4 regions of the Streptomyces sp. NPDC021356 genome follow, and region 2 is predicted to be linked to each of the others. Evidence: riboswitches for the same ligand, from Rfam matches in the RefSeq annotation. Region 2 holds a riboswitch; each other region holds the start of a gene.

Region 1 (4,157 bases), on a different contig from region 2:
CACACGTTACGGAAGAGGTGCCGTCTTGGGCAGGGGACAAAGAGTCCGCAATGTCTGGATTGGGCTTGCCGGGGCGGTCAATTGCGCCTCAGTGCCCTTGGAGACGGACGGGGCGGGCGGGGCGAACGGGGTGGGTCCGTCCCGCAGGAGGACGAACTGTGCGCGGAGCACGGCACCCCGAGCCCGACGGCCACCTTCCCGCAGTCGTACGACGGCACCGTGGCGTTCGCCGAGAAGGCGCGCTCCCGTTGGCGGCCACCCGGCCACCCGGCCGTCACCCGCCACCGACCCGGCCTCACCACCCGGCACCGACCCGGCCCCACCACCCGGCACCGCCGCCGCATGGGCGCGGCCCACCGGACACGACGCCCCGTTCCCGTGCGTCACCCGCGTGGCGGATGATCCGTATTCTCTGATCATGCCCGTTCGCCTCGCCCCCGCCCTCATCGCCACGGACCTGGACGGAACGCTGCTGCGCGGCGACGACACCCTGTCCGAGCGTTCCCTCGCCGCGCTCGCGCGGGTGGCGGCGGCGGGCGCCCGGCACCTCGTCGTGACCGGCCGGCCGGCACCGAGGGTGCGGTCGCTGCTCAAGGACCTGGGGTGCACGGGGCTCGCGGTCTGCGGCCAGGGCGCGCAGCTCTACGACGCCGGGGCGGACCGCCTGCTGTGGTCGGTGACGCTGGACCGGGAGACGGCCGAGACGGCGCTCGGCAAGATCGAGGCCGAGGTGGGCGAGGTGTACGCGGCGGTCGACCAGGACGGGGTGGACGGGCGCACGCTCATCGAGCCCGGGTACCGCATGCCGCACCCGACCCTGCCCGCCCAGCGGGTGGGGCGGCGCGACGACCTGTGGCGCGCGCCCATCAGCAAGGTGCTGCTCCGCCATCCCGGCCTGTCCGACGACGAACTCGCGGAGGCGGCCCGCGGTGTGGTCGGTTCCCTCGCCACGGTCACCATGTCGGGCCCGGGGACCGTGGAACTGCAGCCCCGCGGCATCACCAAGGCGACCGGTCTCGCGCTGGCCGCCGGGCGTCTGGGGCTGGGGCCCGAGGACACCCTCGCCTTCGGGGACATGCCGAACGACATCCCCATGTTCCGGTGGGCCGCCCGCGGGGTGGCGATGGCCGACGCCCACCCGGAGCTGAAGGCGGTCGCCGACGAGGTCACCACGTCGAACGAGGACGACGGCGTGGCCGTCGTCCTCGAGCGACTGTTCACCTGACTCGGTCGGCTCAGTACGCGCTGTAGACGTTGTCGATGGAGCCGTAGCGCGCGGCTGCGTAGTTGCAGGCGGCCGTGATGTTGGAGACCGGGTTGTAGATGTCGAACGACGTGCCGGCCACGTGGTAGGCGTTGAAGGTCGGCTGGATGACCTGGAGCAGGCCCTTGGACGGGATGCCCGCGGCGGCGTTGGAGTCCCAGTTGTTGATGGCCATCGGGTTGCCGGACGACTCGCGCATCACGTTGCGGTAGATGCCGTTGTACGTGCCGGGGATGCCCTTCTGGCCCATGATCGCGAGCGACTCGCGGATCCAGCCGTCCAGGGTGTTCGGGTAGGCGACGCTGCTCGCCGCCGTGGCGGTGGTCGTGGCCGTCGTGGTGGTGGCCGCGGAGGCGCTGGCGGCGCCGATCAGGGGCAGGGCGAGGACGGCGGCACCCGTGCCGGAGACGGCGAGGGTGCGGACGAGGCGAGCGGTGCGGGAACGGCGGTGACCGTTTGCGTGCATGGCGGATTCCTCTCCGTCGCCTGCGAGGTGAGCTGTCGGGTTCGGGCGGGGAGGTGCCCGGCCGCGCCCCGGAGGGCGCGGCTTCACCCCGAGCCGTTCCGGCGCGGCGTACGACGTGGGACGACGTACGCCGCTCCGGCCCGGCGACTTACCTGGGTCCCCCGCTCCTGCCATGAGTGGTTCGGTCGATGGATATCGGGCGGTGGCAGGATTCGGCGGTCCGCCCGACTGGCCGGGAACGTATGCGAGAGCACATGTCCCGAACAAGTACCTGATTCATACATCGCCCTAGTTGACCTTGTTCTGGGGTGTTTCGGGTGCTTGATCCTTTGCATTCGCCAAGGGTCAACTGGCTTGCGGAGGAAGGGGAGTGGGGGGTGTCCGGGGGGTGATGGGTCGGCGGTGCGAGCGTGACTCAACTCACGGAATAATCCACTGAGGAGCATTTACGGCCAAGAGGAATTGAAATACCAATAGGGGTAAATCGGACTCGCGGTGGTGAGGGTGAAGCGGAGGGGAGGGGGAATCGGGAACGAGGGTGTGGTGCGGGACGTGATGCGAAGGGTGGAAGGGTGACGGTCGTCACGCTTGGTGAGGCCGTGGCCCTGTTCGTACGTATGTATAGGCGGGGGCGGGTTCCGGGGAAGGGTGAGAGCAGGGAGGGGGCCGGGTAGGGAGGAGGGAGTCGATAAATATCTGTTCATATGTGGTGATCGAAAACATATCGGTCGTGATCCGATACCACCTGGCCTGTATCGGTGGGCGCTATCGGTGATCGAAACGTGACCGGATACGCTGACTTGAGTGATGGCAGCGACCTATCGACAAACCGTGTAACGCCAGCAGACACCAGCAGACAGGAGACCCCTCGTGACCGTCGTCGGGCCGTTCGGGCTGAGCGTGCGGGACCAGGCTCTCGAAGCCGATGTCCAGGCCGGGTTGGCGGCTGTCGAGGAAGGGCTGCTCGAAGCCACCAAGAGCGAGGTCCCGTTCATCACGGAGGCCGCTCAGCACCTCGTCAAGGCCGGCGGGAAGCGGTTCCGTCCGCTGCTCGTGATGCTCGCGGCCCAGTTCGGTGACCCGTACGCGCCGGGGGTCGTGCCGTCGGCCGTCGTCGTGGAGCTGACCCACCTGGCCACGCTCTACCACGACGACGTCATGGACGAGGCCGCCGTGCGGCGCGGAGTGGCCAGTGCGAACACTCGCTGGGGCAACTCGGTGGCGGTGCTCACCGGCGACTTCCTCTTCGCCCGGGCCTCGCAGATCCTCGCCGACCTCGGCCCGGAGGCCGTCCGGGTGCAGGCCCTGGCGTTCGAACGGCTGGTCACCGGGCAGATCCTGGAGACGGCGGGCCCGCAGGACGGCAGGGACCCCGTCGAGCACTACCTGGACGTACTGGGCGGCAAGACGGGATCCCTGGTGGCCGTGTCGTGCCGGTTCGGCGCGATGATGTCCGGGGCCGACGAGACCGTCGTTGACGTGCTCACGCAGTACGGGGAGCGGCTCGGCGTCGCCTTCCAGCTGGCGGACGACGTCCTGGACATCGCTTCCGACTCCCACGAGTCCGGCAAGACACCCGGCACCGACCTGCGCGAGGGCGTCGCGACCCTCCCGGTGCTGCGGCTGCGCGAGCGCGCGGCGCGGCTGGGGCTGGCCGAGGACATCGCCCTGTGTGAACTGCTCGACTCCGACCTGAGCGACGACGCGCGGCACGCCGAGGCGCTGGCGGCGCTGCGCGCGCATCCGGCTCTGGAACAGGCGCGCCGCGACACCGTCCGGTACGCGGAGGAGGCGCGGGCCGCACTGGCGCCGCTGCGCGAGTGCGACGCGAAGGCGGGGCTGCTCCAGCTGTGCGACGCGGTCGTGCACCGGGCCGGCTAGCCGGGCCCGGACCTCCAGGGGCCACCGGCTACCGGCCACCACCGGCCCGGCCCCGCTCACCTGGGCCGGAGGGCGGCGTCTCCACCCCGACCCCTACGGGGTGGTGGAGACTCCGCCCTTGTGTGTCATACCGCAGAGGTACACGGAGTTGGCTCCGGGGTCTGACGCTTTCGCGCGGCCGATTTGGTCAGATGGAAGCACGGACCACACCACTCCTCACCGATTCGGGTGAGAATGGCGGCTTGGGGTGGGAGAAGTGCACACGGGCAGCCGCCGCCGACGACGGAGGTAAGGCACACATGGCACCGTACGAATCCGACGACAGCAGGGACGCCGCGGAGGCCGACGGCAGGCACTCGGTGCGCCGCAAGGCCGCGCGCTACGTCGTCCCGGTCGCGGTGGTGGGGGTGGCGGCGGCGACCATCGGGCTCGTCCCGGCACTCGCCGACTCCGGCGACCCTCACCTGCCGAAGATCACCGCACAGCAACTGATCGAGAAGATCGCCAAGTCGGACGTCGAGCGACTGTCCGGCACGGTCAGGATCA
Region 2 (4,157 bases):
CGCCGCGTGCCACGGCGTCCGTGATCGCCCCGTGCTCGGCCCACGCCTCCACCGGGTCGGCCGCGTCCGGCACCCCGTACATCCAGGCGATCTTGTGCCGCACCTGCGCCAGTACGGTGCTCAGCGCGGCGCTGCCGCAGGCCTGGGCCAGGGTCTCGTGGAACCAGGCCGCCAGGGACCGCAGTTCCTCGCCGCCGCCGCTCACCGCCCGCTCCTGCCCCAGCCTGACCAGGCCTCGCAGCACCTTCAGATGGGCCTCGGTGCGCCGCTGGGCGGCCCGCGCGGCACCCAGCGGCTCCAGCAGGAGGCGCATCTCCAGCAGGTCGGCGGCCTCCTGCTCGGTCGGCTCGGCGACGCAGGCGCCCGCGTGCCGCCGGGTCACGACGAAGCCCTCGGCCTCCAGGGTGCGCAGCGCCTCGCGCACGGGCACGCGCGAGACGCCGTAGCGGCGTGCGAGGACTTCCTCGGTGAGCCTGGTGCCGCGTTCGTGGACCCCGGCGACGATGTCGTCCCGGATCGCCGTGCACACCGCGTGCGCCGGAACGCGCATGACCGACCTCCGCATTGATCCCCGTGGAACTCCCGCGATGAACGCGTGTTCCGTGACTCTATGACAACGCGCGGGAATTTCCGACGGCGTGAAGGAATCCGGGGATATTTTTTTGGACAGCACGGAAGCACGGAAGCACGGAAGCACGGAAGTGCGGAAGTGCGGAAGTGCGGAAGTGCTGAAGTACGGAAACAGGCGCCGGAATGCGGAGAGCCCCGGCCGGTGGGCCGGGGCTCTGCCTGACGGTCAGCGCTTCACGCCCTCGGGCGTGTGCCGCCTCAGACGGGCACGCCGTGCTTGCGGAGGTAGGCGATCGGGTCGACGTCCGAGCCGTAGTCCGGGGTGGTGCGCGCCTCGAAGTGGAGGTGCGGGCCGGTGGCGTTGCCGGTGGCGCCGGACAGGCCGATCTGCTGACCTGGCGTGACCTGCTGGCCCACCGAGACGCCGATGGACGACAGGTGACCGTACTGGGTGTACATGCCGTCGGCCATCCTGATCACGATCTGGTTGCCGTACGCCCCGCCCCAGCCGGTCTGCACGACGGTGCCGACGCCGACCGCGTGCACCTCGGTGCCGGCGGCGGCATGGAAGTCGATGCCGGTGTGGGAACCGGAGGACCACAGGGAGCCACCGGTCTTGTAGCCGGTGGAGACGTAGGAGCCGGTGATCGGCGGCACGAAGGTGTTGAGGCGCCGGCGCTCGGCCTCGCGGGCGGCCCGCTCCTTGGCCTCGCGCGCCTTCTTCGCCTGCTCGGCGGCCCGCTTGCGCGCGGCCTCCTCGGCCTGCTTCTGCCGGGCCGCATCCAGCTGGGCGGTGGCCTGCGCGTCGACCCGTTCGGCCACGGTGTCGCCGAGGGTGACGACCGGGGTGAGCCCCGTGTCCGCCGGGGCGGGGGTCTCGGCGGCGAGGGCCGGGGAGGCGGCGAGGGTGCCGATGACACCGGTGGTGGTGAGGGCCGCTACGCCCGCCGCGCGGGCGGTGGTTCGCTGCATCCGGCTGGGGCGACGGTGCTTCCCGGTGGCGCGCGTGAACGCCATGTGGTGGCTGGTCCTTTCCTTCCCTCTCGCCTACCGGGTTAGCTGACGGGTTCGGAGCAGGAAGGTCTCCTACGGGCCCCGCGCGCGGCGCGCGGTGTCCGATTCACCCCAGGGACTGCGTGGGTCCCCGGCTCCCCTGGCTCGCGCCGTACGGGGACTCGGCGATGACTGTCCGGTGCCGCGGGTGCGGCGCACTGCCCGACGAACAGCCGGACCGACGCTAGACGGGGCCGCTTCCGCATCCCAAACGGATCCGCGTTTTTGTAGCGCAGCCCACAGGGCAGACAGGCGGTCTCTCCCGCAATCCGGACATCACGGGGCCCTGGTGACGCCTCGGTCACCAGGGCCTCCCGCGTACCTGACTCTCGGTCTTCTCCGGGGCTCCCGCGTAGCTGCCTCTCGGTCACCCCCGCGGCTCCCGGCCTTCGTTACTCGGCGGCGACGACGGTCACCGGGCCGGCGCCGACGGCTTCGACGGGCTCCCTGATCTGCGCCGCGTCACCGACGAGAACCGTCACCAGCCGGTCCACCGGGAACGCGCTGACGACCGCCGCGGTGGCCTCCACCGTGCCGGTCTCGGCGAGCTGCTGATAGAGCGTCGCCTGGTAGTCGTCCGGCAGGTGCTGCTCGACCTGGTCGGCCAGCGTGCTCGCCACGGCGGCGGCCGTCTCGTACTTGAGCGGCGCCACACCGACGAGGTTCTGCACGGCGACGTCCCGCTCGGCCTCGGTGAGCCCCTCGGCGGCGAGCTTGCGCAGCACCGTGAAGAGGTCGTCCAGGGCCGGGCCGGTGTTGGGCGTGTCGACCGAGCCGCTGATCGCGAGCATCGCCGCGCCGGTGCCGTCGGGCGCGGAGCGCAGCACCTGGCCGAACGAGCGCACCCCGTAGGTGTAGCCCTTCTCCTCGCGCAGGACGCGGTCCAGGCGGGAGGTGAGGGTGCCGCCCAGGCAGTAGGTGCCGAGCACCTGGGCGGGCCACACGCGGTCGTGCCGGTCGGGTCCGACGCGGCCGATGAGCAGCTGCGTCTGCACGGCGCCGGGCCGGTCCACGATCACCACACGGCCGGTGTCGTCGGCGGTGACCGGCGGCACCGGCCGCGGCTCGGCCGGCGAGCCGGTCCAGGCGCCCAGGGTCTCGCCGAGCAGTTCGCCGAGGTCGATGCCGGTGAGGTCGCCGACGACCACGGCGGTGGCGGTCGCGGGCCGCACGTGCCGGTCGTAGAAGGCGCGGACGGCGGAGGCGTCGACGGCGCGGACGGTCTCCTCCGTGCCCTGGCGCGGCCGCGACATGCGCGTGCCGGCCGGGAACAGCTCCTTGGAGAGTTCCTTGGCGGCGCGGCGGGAGGGGTTGGCCAGCTCGTGCGGGATCTCGTCGAGCCGGTTGCGCACCAGCCGCTCGACCTCGGACTCGGCGAACGCGGGCGCCCTCAGTGCGTCGGAGAGCAGCCCGAGCCCCTTGGCCAGGCGGGAGGCCGGGACCTCCAGGCTGAGCCGTACGCCGGGGTGGTCGGCGTGGGTGTCCAGGGTGGCGCCCGCGCGCTCCAGCTCGGCGGCGAACTCCTCGGCGGAGTGCTTGTCGGTGCCCTCGGAGAAGGCCCGCGCCATGATGGTGGCGACGCCGTCCAGGCCGGCCGGCTCGGCGTCCAGGGGCGCGTCGAGGAGCACCTCGACGGCGACGACCTGCTGGCCGGGACGGTGGCAGCGCAGCACCGTCAGGCCGTTGTCCAGCGTGCCGCGCTCGGGGGCCGGGAACGCCCACGGCCGGGCCTCGCCCGCCTGGGGGCGGGGGTGGAAGTCCATGGTGGCCAGCTCGGTCACTTCGCCGTCTCCTCGGTGTCTTCGCCGGCCGCGGCGTCCGCGTCCGGTGCCTGCTCCTGTGCGTCGGGGGCGGTCGGCTCGTAGACGAGGACCGCGCGGTTGTCGGGGCGCAGACGGGCCTTGGCGACCTCCTGGACCTCCTCGGGCGTCACCTCCAGTACGCGCTGGACGGCGGTCAGGGCGAGCTGCGGGTCGCCGAACAGGACGGCGTAGCGGCACAGTTCGTCGGCGCGGCCCGCGACGGTGCCGAGCCGGTCCAGCCACTCGCGCTCCAGCTGGGCCTGGGCGCGCTCCATCTCCTCGGCGGTCGGGCCCTCCTCGGCGAAGCGGGCCAGCTCCTCGTCGATGGCGGTCTCGATGACCGGTACCTCGACGTCGCCGGAGGTCTTCACGTCGAGCCAGCCCAGGGAGGGCGCGCCGGCCAGCCGCAGCAGGCCGAACCCGGCCGCGACGGCGGTACGGTCGCGGCGCACCAGGCGGTTGTACAGCCGGGAGGACTCGCCGCCGCCGAGGACGGTCAGGGCGAGGTCGGCCGCGTCGCACGCGCGCGTGCCGTCGTGCGGGAGCCGGTAGGCGGCCATCAGGGCGCGGGCCGGGACCTCCTCCTCGACGACCTCGCGCAGCTGCCCGCCGAGGACGTCGGGCAGCGAGCCGTCGCGGGGCTGGGGCTTGCCGTCGTGGGACTCGATGGAGCCGAAGTACTTCTCGATCCACGCGAGGGTCTGCTGCGGGTCGATGTCGCCGACGACCGAG
Region 3 (4,157 bases), on a different contig from region 2:
AGCTGGAGCCACTTGGCCTGGACGGCGGCGCGGTTGGTGCCCAGGTGGAAGCTGGCGTCGTTCTTGGCGACCCAGTCCTGCCAGTCCTTCCAGCGGCCCTCGAAGGCGATGTCCTGGTTGAGGTTGGCCTCGTACCAGATGTTCTCCTGGGCCGGGTTGACGACGCTGTCGACGAGCATCCGGCGCACGTGGCCCGGGAACAACGTGCCGTAGACGGCCCCGAGGTAGGTGCCGTAGGAGACACCCAGGTAGTTGATCTTCTTCTCGCCGAGCGCGGCGCGGATGACGTCCAGGTCGCGGGCGGTGTTCGGCGTCGTCATCTGCTCGAGCATCGCGCGGCCGGTGCGGTCGTAGCAGCCGTCGGCGTACTCGCGGGCCAGCTTGCGCTGGGCGCGCTTGTCGGCCTCGGAGTCGGGCACCGGGTCCGCCTTGGGCGCCTTCACGTACTCCTGCGGGTCCGCGCAGGAGATGGGCGTGGAGTGGCCGACACCGCGCGGGTCGAAGCCGACGAAGTCGTAGGCCTTGGCCACATTGGCCCAGACGGGGTTCTTGGCGGTGACCCGGGCCGGGAACCGCAGGCCGGAGCCACCCGGTCCGCCCGGGTTGTAGACGAGGGCGCCCTGGCGCTCACCCTTGGTGCCGGTGTTGCCGATGCGGTCGACGGCGAGCTTGATCTGCTTGCCGTACGGGTGCGCGTAGTCGAGCGGCACCGAGACGTAGCCGCACTGGATGGGCTTGGCCAGCCCCCAGTCGGCGGGGCAGTCCTGCCAGTCGATGCCGGTCCTGGCGGCGCGGTCCGCGGCGATCGCCGCGCCGCGGGCCTCACGATCCTGGCCGTGGCGGCTGTCCGCGCTGGCCGCGGGGGCCGCCACGGCGCCGGCTATCAGGGTCGCCGTCACCAGCGCGCCGGCCGAACCGAGCGCGACAGCCCGGTTCTTCGGTCTCATGACCCTCAAGTGGGACCTCCCCGTACATCGTTGCGAATCGAGTACGGCGGATCCTTCCGGCTGTGAGGTGTCTGAGAACAGGGGTTGTTGACCTTCTTTGCCAATCCGATAACCGGCGTACGGTGTTCCGCTCAGCGGAGCCGGTTCGGCGCGCGCCCTGCGGGCGCCGTGCGCGCGGGCAGGGCGGGGCGCTGTGCGCGCGGGCGGGGCGCGGGGAGGGAGCGGCGCGCCGGGAGGGCTCGGGGCTGTTCAGGGCGCGCAGCGGCGCGCGGACCCGCGTGCGGCCTGGCGGTCGAGCGCCCGCCTCAGCTCCTCCAGCTCGGTGTCCGAGAGCGCACCGCCCTGGGCGAACTTCAGGATGTGCTCGGCGACCGTGCGCACCTTCGTGTTGGTGCGCTGCGAGACCTCGCGCAGGACCCGCCAGGCACCGTCCGGCGGGACGCGCCCGACGGCCACCAGCGCCCCGATGGCCTGGTCGATGACGGCGTGCGACGTCAGGGCGCGCTGCAACTGGTCGATCTCCTCGTGCAGCCGCTCGTGCTCCGCCACCAGGTCCGTGACGGACAGCGGCTGGAGCGGGTGCCGCCTGGACATCGCGAAGAACGCCATGGAGATCCCCTGGGTCGTCGAACGGCCGGAGTTCCGCCTCCAGCTTGCTGCATGAGGGCCGCGCGCACGACCGGAGGCGGGCGGCGCGGGACCCGTCCGCCGCAGGGCCCCGGCACCTGCGGCGGACGAGGGCCGAAACGGCCCAAATGGTGTACCTCCTTTCGGCGTAGGCAAACGTTCTTTTTCCAGGGCCGTTCGGGTTGCACGGCGCGCGTTCCCGGATGGCGGAACGACATCTTCCGCTGCTGGTCCCGGGCTTGCGGGGTGCACGGACAGTTGTTCGAGCGCACGACCGTCCACCCGAACGGGCGAGTGGTGAGTAACAGCACAAAGGACCCGTTCCGTTGGGATTTTCTGACATCCATAGGTGAAGATCCCTGTCTGACGACAAGCCCCCGCCACAACGGCGGGGCGGTCCGGGCGGACGCCGAGTCCTGCCGCCGCCCGGATGACCGGTCGACGGAAGTGGATCGGCAGGAGTGGAGGACCCGAGCACGACGGGTCGCCGGCACGGTCACACCATGACCGGGCCGAGCAGCCCTTGGGGTGAAGCCGCTTGCGGGCGGCCGGGCTACTTCGCCAGCCCGAATCCGACAGGTCATCCTTCACAGGCGGCTGACGAAGGGTTGCGCATGACTGCGCTCAATCGTGTCCCGTCGCTCATGGCCCGGGCCGGCACGGCCTCGGCCCTGACCCTCGCCGCCGTCGGCGGCTCGATCGTGGTGCCCGGCGTCGCCTCCGACGCCTCGGCCGCGACCATGGCGACGAAGGCGCTGCAGATCGCGGCGTCCAAGAAGGGCTCCCCTTACCAGTGGGGCGCAACGGGCCCGCGCAGGTTCGACTGCTCCGGTCTGACGCTGTACTCCTTCAAGAGGGCGGGCAAGAAGCTGCCCCGCACGGCCGCGCAGCAATACAACAAGTCGCGGCACATCTCCTCCAGGAGCCGCCGGGCCGGAGACCTGGTGTTCTTCCACTCCGGCTCGTACGTCTACCACGTCGGCATCTACGCCGGCTCGGGCAGGATCTGGCACGCCCCGAAGACCGGGGACGTGGTGAAGCTGGAGAAGATCTGGACCAGGAGCGTCTGGTACGGCCGGGTCAGCTGACCCGCCCGGGAAGCGGCGGCGGTCCCGGCGGGCGTCGCCACCGCCCCCGGGCGGCGGTCGGGGACACCGACGAAGCCGCCGACAGGGCCGTACGCCTAGGGCTCCTGCCGTCCCGCCGCCGTGACCGGTTGGGGGCGCACCGGCCACGGGAGGTCCACGCTGACCGTCTTGCCGCCCTCACGGGTGGGCCGCACGGTCACCCTGCCGCCGCACTCCGCGGTGAGGCACCGGATGATCACCATGCCCCGGCCGTTGTCCTGCTGGACAGCGGCCGGCAGTCGTCTGGGGAACCGCGGGTGGCTGTCGGTGACCCCGATGCGCAGTTGTTCGTCGCGGTCGAGGACGAGGTCCACCCTGAAGGTGGGCGACTGGCCGAGGGTGTGCTGTACGGCGTTGGTGGCGAGTTCCGAGACGATGAGCCGCACGGTGTCCGCGGTGTCCGTCTCCGACGGCAGGCCCCACTCCGCCAGCGTGCCGACCGCGTAGCTTCGGGCGACCGCCACCGAGGCGGGATCGCTCGGCAGAGTGACGGATGCTTCCAGGTGGTCTGCCATGGCGACGTCGTCCCTTTCCCGCGGGACCGCGGTTGGACACGGAGCGGATGGTTTCGAGTACGGTCCCGGACTGGTGGTTCGCCGCCAGATTGCCACCACCGGGCCGGTCCCGGATGGCGATCCACCGAGATGTGCATATATCTGTCCCTCGAAGCGGTGAACTCTGCGACGGGAGACCGTATTTGACACCCTTCCGGGAAAGTAGTGAGGAGCCGGTCCCATGCAGCACGGTCCCGCGGTGCGCCGCCGCAAGCTCGGAGCCGAACTGCGCAGCCTGCGCACCGGCGCGGGTCTCACCAGCGGCGAGGCGGCCCGGCTCGTGGGCTGGCACCAGTCGAAGGTGAGCCGGATCGAGACCGGCGCCAGTGGGGTGAAACCGGCCGATGTGCGGTTACTGCTGGACGCCTACGCGGTCCGCGACTCCCAGCTGCGGGAACTGCTGCTGGTGCTGGCGGGCTCCGACGACGGCGACGGCCGGCACCACTGGTGGCACGCCTATCGCGGCGTACTGCCCCCGACGTACCGGGACTTCATCAGTCTGGAGTCACAGGCGAGCGCGATGCGCACGCTGGAGACCTCGGTCGTCCCCGGGCTGCTCCAGACACCGGAGTACGCCCGTGCGGTGACGCGGGCCGCCGTGGACGGACTCGACGACGACCGGCTGGACGCGCTGGTGGAGGTGCGGCTGGCCCGTCAGGCCGTGCTGCGGTCCGACCGGCCGCTCACGCTGAACGCGGTGCTGGACGAGGCGGTGCTGCGCCGGGAGGTCGGCGGCCCCGAGATCATGGCCCGGCAGCTGGAGCGGCTGACCGAGGCGGCGCGGCTGCCCCAAGTGTCCTTGCAGGTCCTGCCGTTCGCCGCCGGGGCGCACATCGGCGTGACCGGCCCTTTCGTCATCTTCTCATTTTCGAACACTTCTGATCTGGATGTGGTCGTTCTTG
Region 4 (4,157 bases), on a different contig from region 2:
CTCTCCGGGAACGGTCGTCACCGTCGCCCCCGTCAGGCTCCGGCCCTCATCGTCGCCGCCGGAGTGACCGGATCGGCCATCGCCATCCCGCTGGTCGCCGCCAGTGGCGCGAGCGCGGCCGACGGCACCACGTGGGACAAGGTGGCCCAGTGCGAGACCGGCGGCTCCTGGAGCGCCGACAACGGCAACGGCTACTCCGGCGGCCTGCTGCTGACCCAGGACGACTGGGAGAAGTACGGCGGCCTCTCCTACGCGTCGAGCGCCGACCAGGCCAGCCGCTCCCAGCAGATAGCCGTGGCCGAGAAGATCCTCGCCGACCGCGGGCCCGGCGCCTGGCACACCTGCGGTCTGCTCACCGGGCTCACCAAGAGCTCCGGTGCGGCCGATGTCGACACGGGCGTGGGCGGCGACTCGTCGTCCTCGAACTCGAAGTCCGGCTCGAACGGCTCCACCGGGTCTTCCGGTTCGTCGCACTCCACCGGATCGACCGGATCGACCGGGACATCCGGCACGTCGGGCTCGTCCGGCTCCTCCGACGACACCGGCCGAACCGGCGACTCCGACGGCTCGGGCGGTTCCGGCAGCTCCGGCGTGAACGACCCCGGGCTGTCCGACGATACGCAGAGCGGTACGGACGACTCGTCCGGTTCGTCCGACTCCTCGGCGAACCCCCGCGGGACCGCCGGCTCGTCGCACGGGACCGGTGCCCCGGGCGACTCCACCACGAAGCCTTCCCCTTCGGACTCTTCAGACTCTTCGGGCTCCTCGGATTCTTCGGACCCTTCATCTCCGAATCAGGGCAACTGGTCCAAGTCCGACACGTCCCACGCTGACGGGACGCCCGAGGGCACCCCCTCGGCGGGTGCCGGTGACACCGTCGGTCACGACAACTCCGGTTCCGCTGACGACTACAGGCAGACCGCCGGCTCCTCGGCCCTAGTCGACACCGGTGCGCTCGGCGGCGGCCGGCATCGCGGCGGCAGCGCCGACGAAGGGGCCACGGAGGGCCGTACGGGCGCGACGGGCGGCCGGCACGCCTCCCGTGACGGAGGCGCCGCGCACACCGCCTCCGCCGCCTCCTACACCGTCCGCACCGGTGACTCCCTCACGTCCATCGCCGACTCCCTTGACCTCCACGGCGGATGGCACGCCCTCTACGACGCGAACAAGGGCGCCGTCGGCGCCGACCCCGACCACATCGTCGCCGGTCAGAGCCTGGATGTCCCCACCGAAAACGCCCAAAAATAAGGCGAGTTCAGGTCACACTTCGCGCCGAATGTCCCATTCGATGAAAGTGTGGGATGAGTCTCAGAAGCCCTGATCGTCTTTGAAATCCGGCGGATCACCTGTCTACGGTCATGACCGCTCGCCACCGCGAGCCCCGGCTGCCGCAACGCCGAATCCTGCCAGCGGCCGTACGGGAACAGTCGTCGCTTCGAGCGCCGTAGGCAGGAGCGGGGGACCCAAGGTAAGTGCCGCGCCGGGAAGTCGACCGGAGCGGCTGGGGGTGAAGCCGTGCCTCCCCAAAGGCACGGCCGGGCAACTCAACCGGCCCGAACCCGACAGCTCACCTCGCAGGCGTCGGTGAGGGGATCCTTCCATGCTGTTTTCCGGCAAGGGCAAGCATCGTCGTCCGTCCAAGGCCACCCGCGCCATCGCACTCGCCGGTGTCACCGGCGTCGCCGTCGCCGGCCCGCTGATGGCGGCCGGCAACGCCTCCGCCGCCACCTCCTCCGAGTGGGACGCGGTCGCCCAGTGCGAGTCCGGCGGCAACTGGTCCATCAACACCGGCAACGGCTTCTACGGCGGCCTGCAGTTCACCAACTCCACCTGGGCCGCGTACGGCGGCACCGCCTACGCCTCGCGCGCCGACCTGGCGAGCAAGTCGCAGCAGATCTCCGTCGCCGAGAAGGTGCTCGCGGGCCAGGGCAAGGGTGCCTGGCCGGTCTGCGGCAAGGGCCTGTCCGGCGCCTCCTCCAGCGGCGGCAGCAGCTCCTCGTCGTCCTCCTCTTCCTCCTCTTCCTCTTCGTCGTCCTCGTCGAGCAGCAGCTCCAGCAGCTCCAAGAGCAGCACCTCGACCCGTTCGACCGAGCAGCGTGCCGCCGACCGTTCCGAGACGCGTCCGGCCCCGAAGAAGACCGTCACCACCCCGACCGGCAAGAAGGTCAAGAAGGGCGACGGCGAGTACAAGGTGGCCGCCGGTGACACCCTCAGCTCCATCGCCGCCGAGCACGGCGTGCAGGGCGGCTGGGAGAAGCTGTTCCACCTGAACAAGGACATCGTCGACGACGCCGACCTCATCTACCCGGGCCAGCAGCTGCACCTGAAGTGACAGCGGCCCGCTAGCAGGACCCCAGGCCCTCCCCAGGCGCGGCCCCCATCATGGAGGCCGCGTGGGGTCCCCCCCGTCCCCACGGGCTCCCCGCCCCGGTGCGTGTTCCCCCGTACGCACCGGGGCGGGGCTTTTTCACTTTCCGTTCGTGTCCTCGTCCCCACGCCCTTTGTTCCGTGCTGGAACAATGTGTACCGTCACCCTGTCCACGGGACGGTCGGTCGGCCGGTCGGCGGCCCGGGACGGTTAGGCTCTAGTCGCAAGGCACCGCCGCAAGGCAGCCGCCCCGCACTTTCAGCGTCACATCCACGAAGGAGATGCTCGTGCCGTCCATCGACGTCGTCGTAGCCCGGGAAATCCTGGACTCCCGAGGCAACCCCACGGTCGAGGTCGAGGTCGGCCTCGACGACGGCAGCACGGGTCGTGCCGCCGTCCCCTCCGGCGCATCCACCGGCGCCTTCGAGGCCATCGAGCTGCGCGACGGTGACCCGAACCGCTACCAGGGCAAGGGCGTCGAGAAGGCCGTCCTCGCCGTGATCGAGCAGATCGGCCCGGAGCTGGTCGGCTACGACGCCACCGAGCAGCGCCTGATCGACCAGGCCATGTTCGACCTGGACGCCACCGACAACAAGGGCTCGCTCGGCGCCAACGCCATCCTCGGCGTCTCGCTCGCCGTCGCCCACGCCGCCTCCGAGGCCTCCGACCTCCCGCTCTTCCGCTACCTGGGCGGCCCCAACGCGCACCTGCTTCCGGTGCCGATGATGAACATCCTGAACGGCGGCTCGCACGCCGACTCCAACGTGGACATCCAGGAGTTCATGATCGCCCCGATCGGCGCGGAGTCCTTCTCCGAGGCCCTGCGCTGGGGCGCCGAGGTCTACCACACCCTCAAGAAGGTCCTGAAGAACAAGGGTCTGGCCACCGGCCTCGGCGACGAGGGCGGCTTCGCCCCGAACCTCGGCTCCAACCGCGAGGCCCTCGACCTCATCCTCGAGGCCGTCAAGGAAGCCGGTTACGCCCCGGGCGAGCAGATCGCCCTGGCCCTCGACGTCGCCGCCTCCGAGTTCTACAAGGACGGCAAGTACCTCTTCGAGGGCAAGGAGCGCTCCGCCGCCGAGATGACGGAGTACTACGAGGAGCTGGTCGCGGCCTACCCGCTGGTCTCCATCGAGGACCCGCTGTTCGAGGACGACTGGGACGGCTGGAAGGTCCTCACCGACCGCCTCGGCGAGAAGGTCCAGATCGTCGGTGACGACCTGTTCGTCACCAACCCCGAGCGCCTGGCCCGCGGCATCGAGGAGGGCACCGCCAACGCCCTGCTGGTGAAGGTGAACCAGATCGGTTCGCTGACCGAGACCCTGGACGCCGTCGAGCTGGCCCAGCGCAACGGCTTCAAGTGCATGATGTCCCACCGCTCCGGCGAGACCGAGGACGTCACCATCGCCGACCTCGCCGTCGCCACCAACTGCGGCCAGATCAAGACCGGCGCCCCGGCCCGCTCCGAGCGCGTCGCCAAGTACAACCAGCTGCTGCGCATCGAGGAGATCCTCGACGACGCCGCGGTGTACGCCGGCCGCAGCGCCTTCCCGCGCTTCAAGGGCTGAGCCGCACCACGCCTGAAGGGCTGAGCCGCACCACGCCTGAAGGGCTGAGCCGCACCACGCCTGAAGGGCTGAGCCGCGCCACGGCCGGGCCGAGCCGCAAAGGGTGAGGCTTCGCCAGTCGTCCGTACGTCCCCGCACCCGGTCCCGTACCGTGTCCGGGGACGTACGCGCGTGTGCGGCACGTACGAGGTGACCAACGGGAGGCGCGACGATGGCCGTGA

What was found. Region 2 has a riboswitch for cyclic di-AMP ahead of AB0G56_RS04605 (peptidoglycan DD-metalloendopeptidase family protein). Riboswitches for the same ligand answer to the same signal wherever they lie in the genome.
Positions count from the first base shown of each region.
Region 1: it holds a riboswitch for cyclic di-AMP, as region 2 does, so the genes downstream of both, AB0G56_RS40915 (transglycosylase SLT domain-containing protein) here and AB0G56_RS04605 (peptidoglycan DD-metalloendopeptidase family protein) in region 2, are expected to answer to the same signal.
Region 3: it holds a riboswitch for cyclic di-AMP, as region 2 does, so the genes downstream of both, AB0G56_RS18240 (C40 family peptidase) here and AB0G56_RS04605 (peptidoglycan DD-metalloendopeptidase family protein) in region 2, are expected to answer to the same signal.
Region 4: it holds a riboswitch for cyclic di-AMP, as region 2 does, so the genes downstream of both, AB0G56_RS32870 (transglycosylase family protein) here and AB0G56_RS04605 (peptidoglycan DD-metalloendopeptidase family protein) in region 2, are expected to answer to the same signal.

Region 1 is NZ_JBFACU010000069.1:9,444-13,600, reverse strand. Features, by position in the region: gene AB0G56_RS40920 (HAD family hydrolase) at 419-1,225, shown strand; gene AB0G56_RS40915 (transglycosylase SLT domain-containing protein) at 1,236-1,730, opposite strand; cyclic di-AMP (ydaO/yuaA leader) riboswitch at 1,735-1,927, opposite strand; gene AB0G56_RS40910 (polyprenyl synthetase family protein) at 2,601-3,611, shown strand; gene AB0G56_RS40905 (DUF2092 domain-containing protein) at 3,911-4,157, shown strand, end outside.
Region 2 is NZ_JBFACU010000003.1:104,965-109,121, reverse strand. Features, by position in the region: gene AB0G56_RS04610 (GntR family transcriptional regulator) at 1-550, opposite strand, end outside; gene AB0G56_RS04605 (peptidoglycan DD-metalloendopeptidase family protein) at 829-1,587, opposite strand; cyclic di-AMP (ydaO/yuaA leader) riboswitch at 1,600-1,761, opposite strand; gene AB0G56_RS04600 (pitrilysin family protein) at 2,016-3,404, opposite strand; gene AB0G56_RS04595 (pitrilysin family protein) at 3,401-4,157, opposite strand, start outside.
Region 3 is NZ_JBFACU010000012.1:98,314-102,470, reverse strand. Features, by position in the region: gene AB0G56_RS18250 (alpha/beta hydrolase) at 1-947, opposite strand, end outside; gene AB0G56_RS18245 (ANTAR domain-containing protein) at 1,197-1,556, opposite strand; cyclic di-AMP (ydaO/yuaA leader) riboswitch at 1,972-2,185, shown strand; gene AB0G56_RS18240 (C40 family peptidase) at 2,189-2,662, shown strand; gene AB0G56_RS18235 (ATP-binding protein) at 2,758-3,216, opposite strand; gene AB0G56_RS18230 (helix-turn-helix transcriptional regulator) at 3,437-4,157, shown strand, end outside.
Region 4 is NZ_JBFACU010000033.1:17,883-22,039, forward strand. Features, by position in the region: gene AB0G56_RS32865 (transglycosylase family protein) at 1-1,248, shown strand, start outside; cyclic di-AMP (ydaO/yuaA leader) riboswitch at 1,431-1,596, shown strand; gene AB0G56_RS32870 (transglycosylase family protein) at 1,601-2,332, shown strand; gene eno (phosphopyruvate hydratase) at 2,656-3,936, shown strand; gene AB0G56_RS32880 (septum formation initiator family protein) at 4,148-4,157, shown strand, end outside.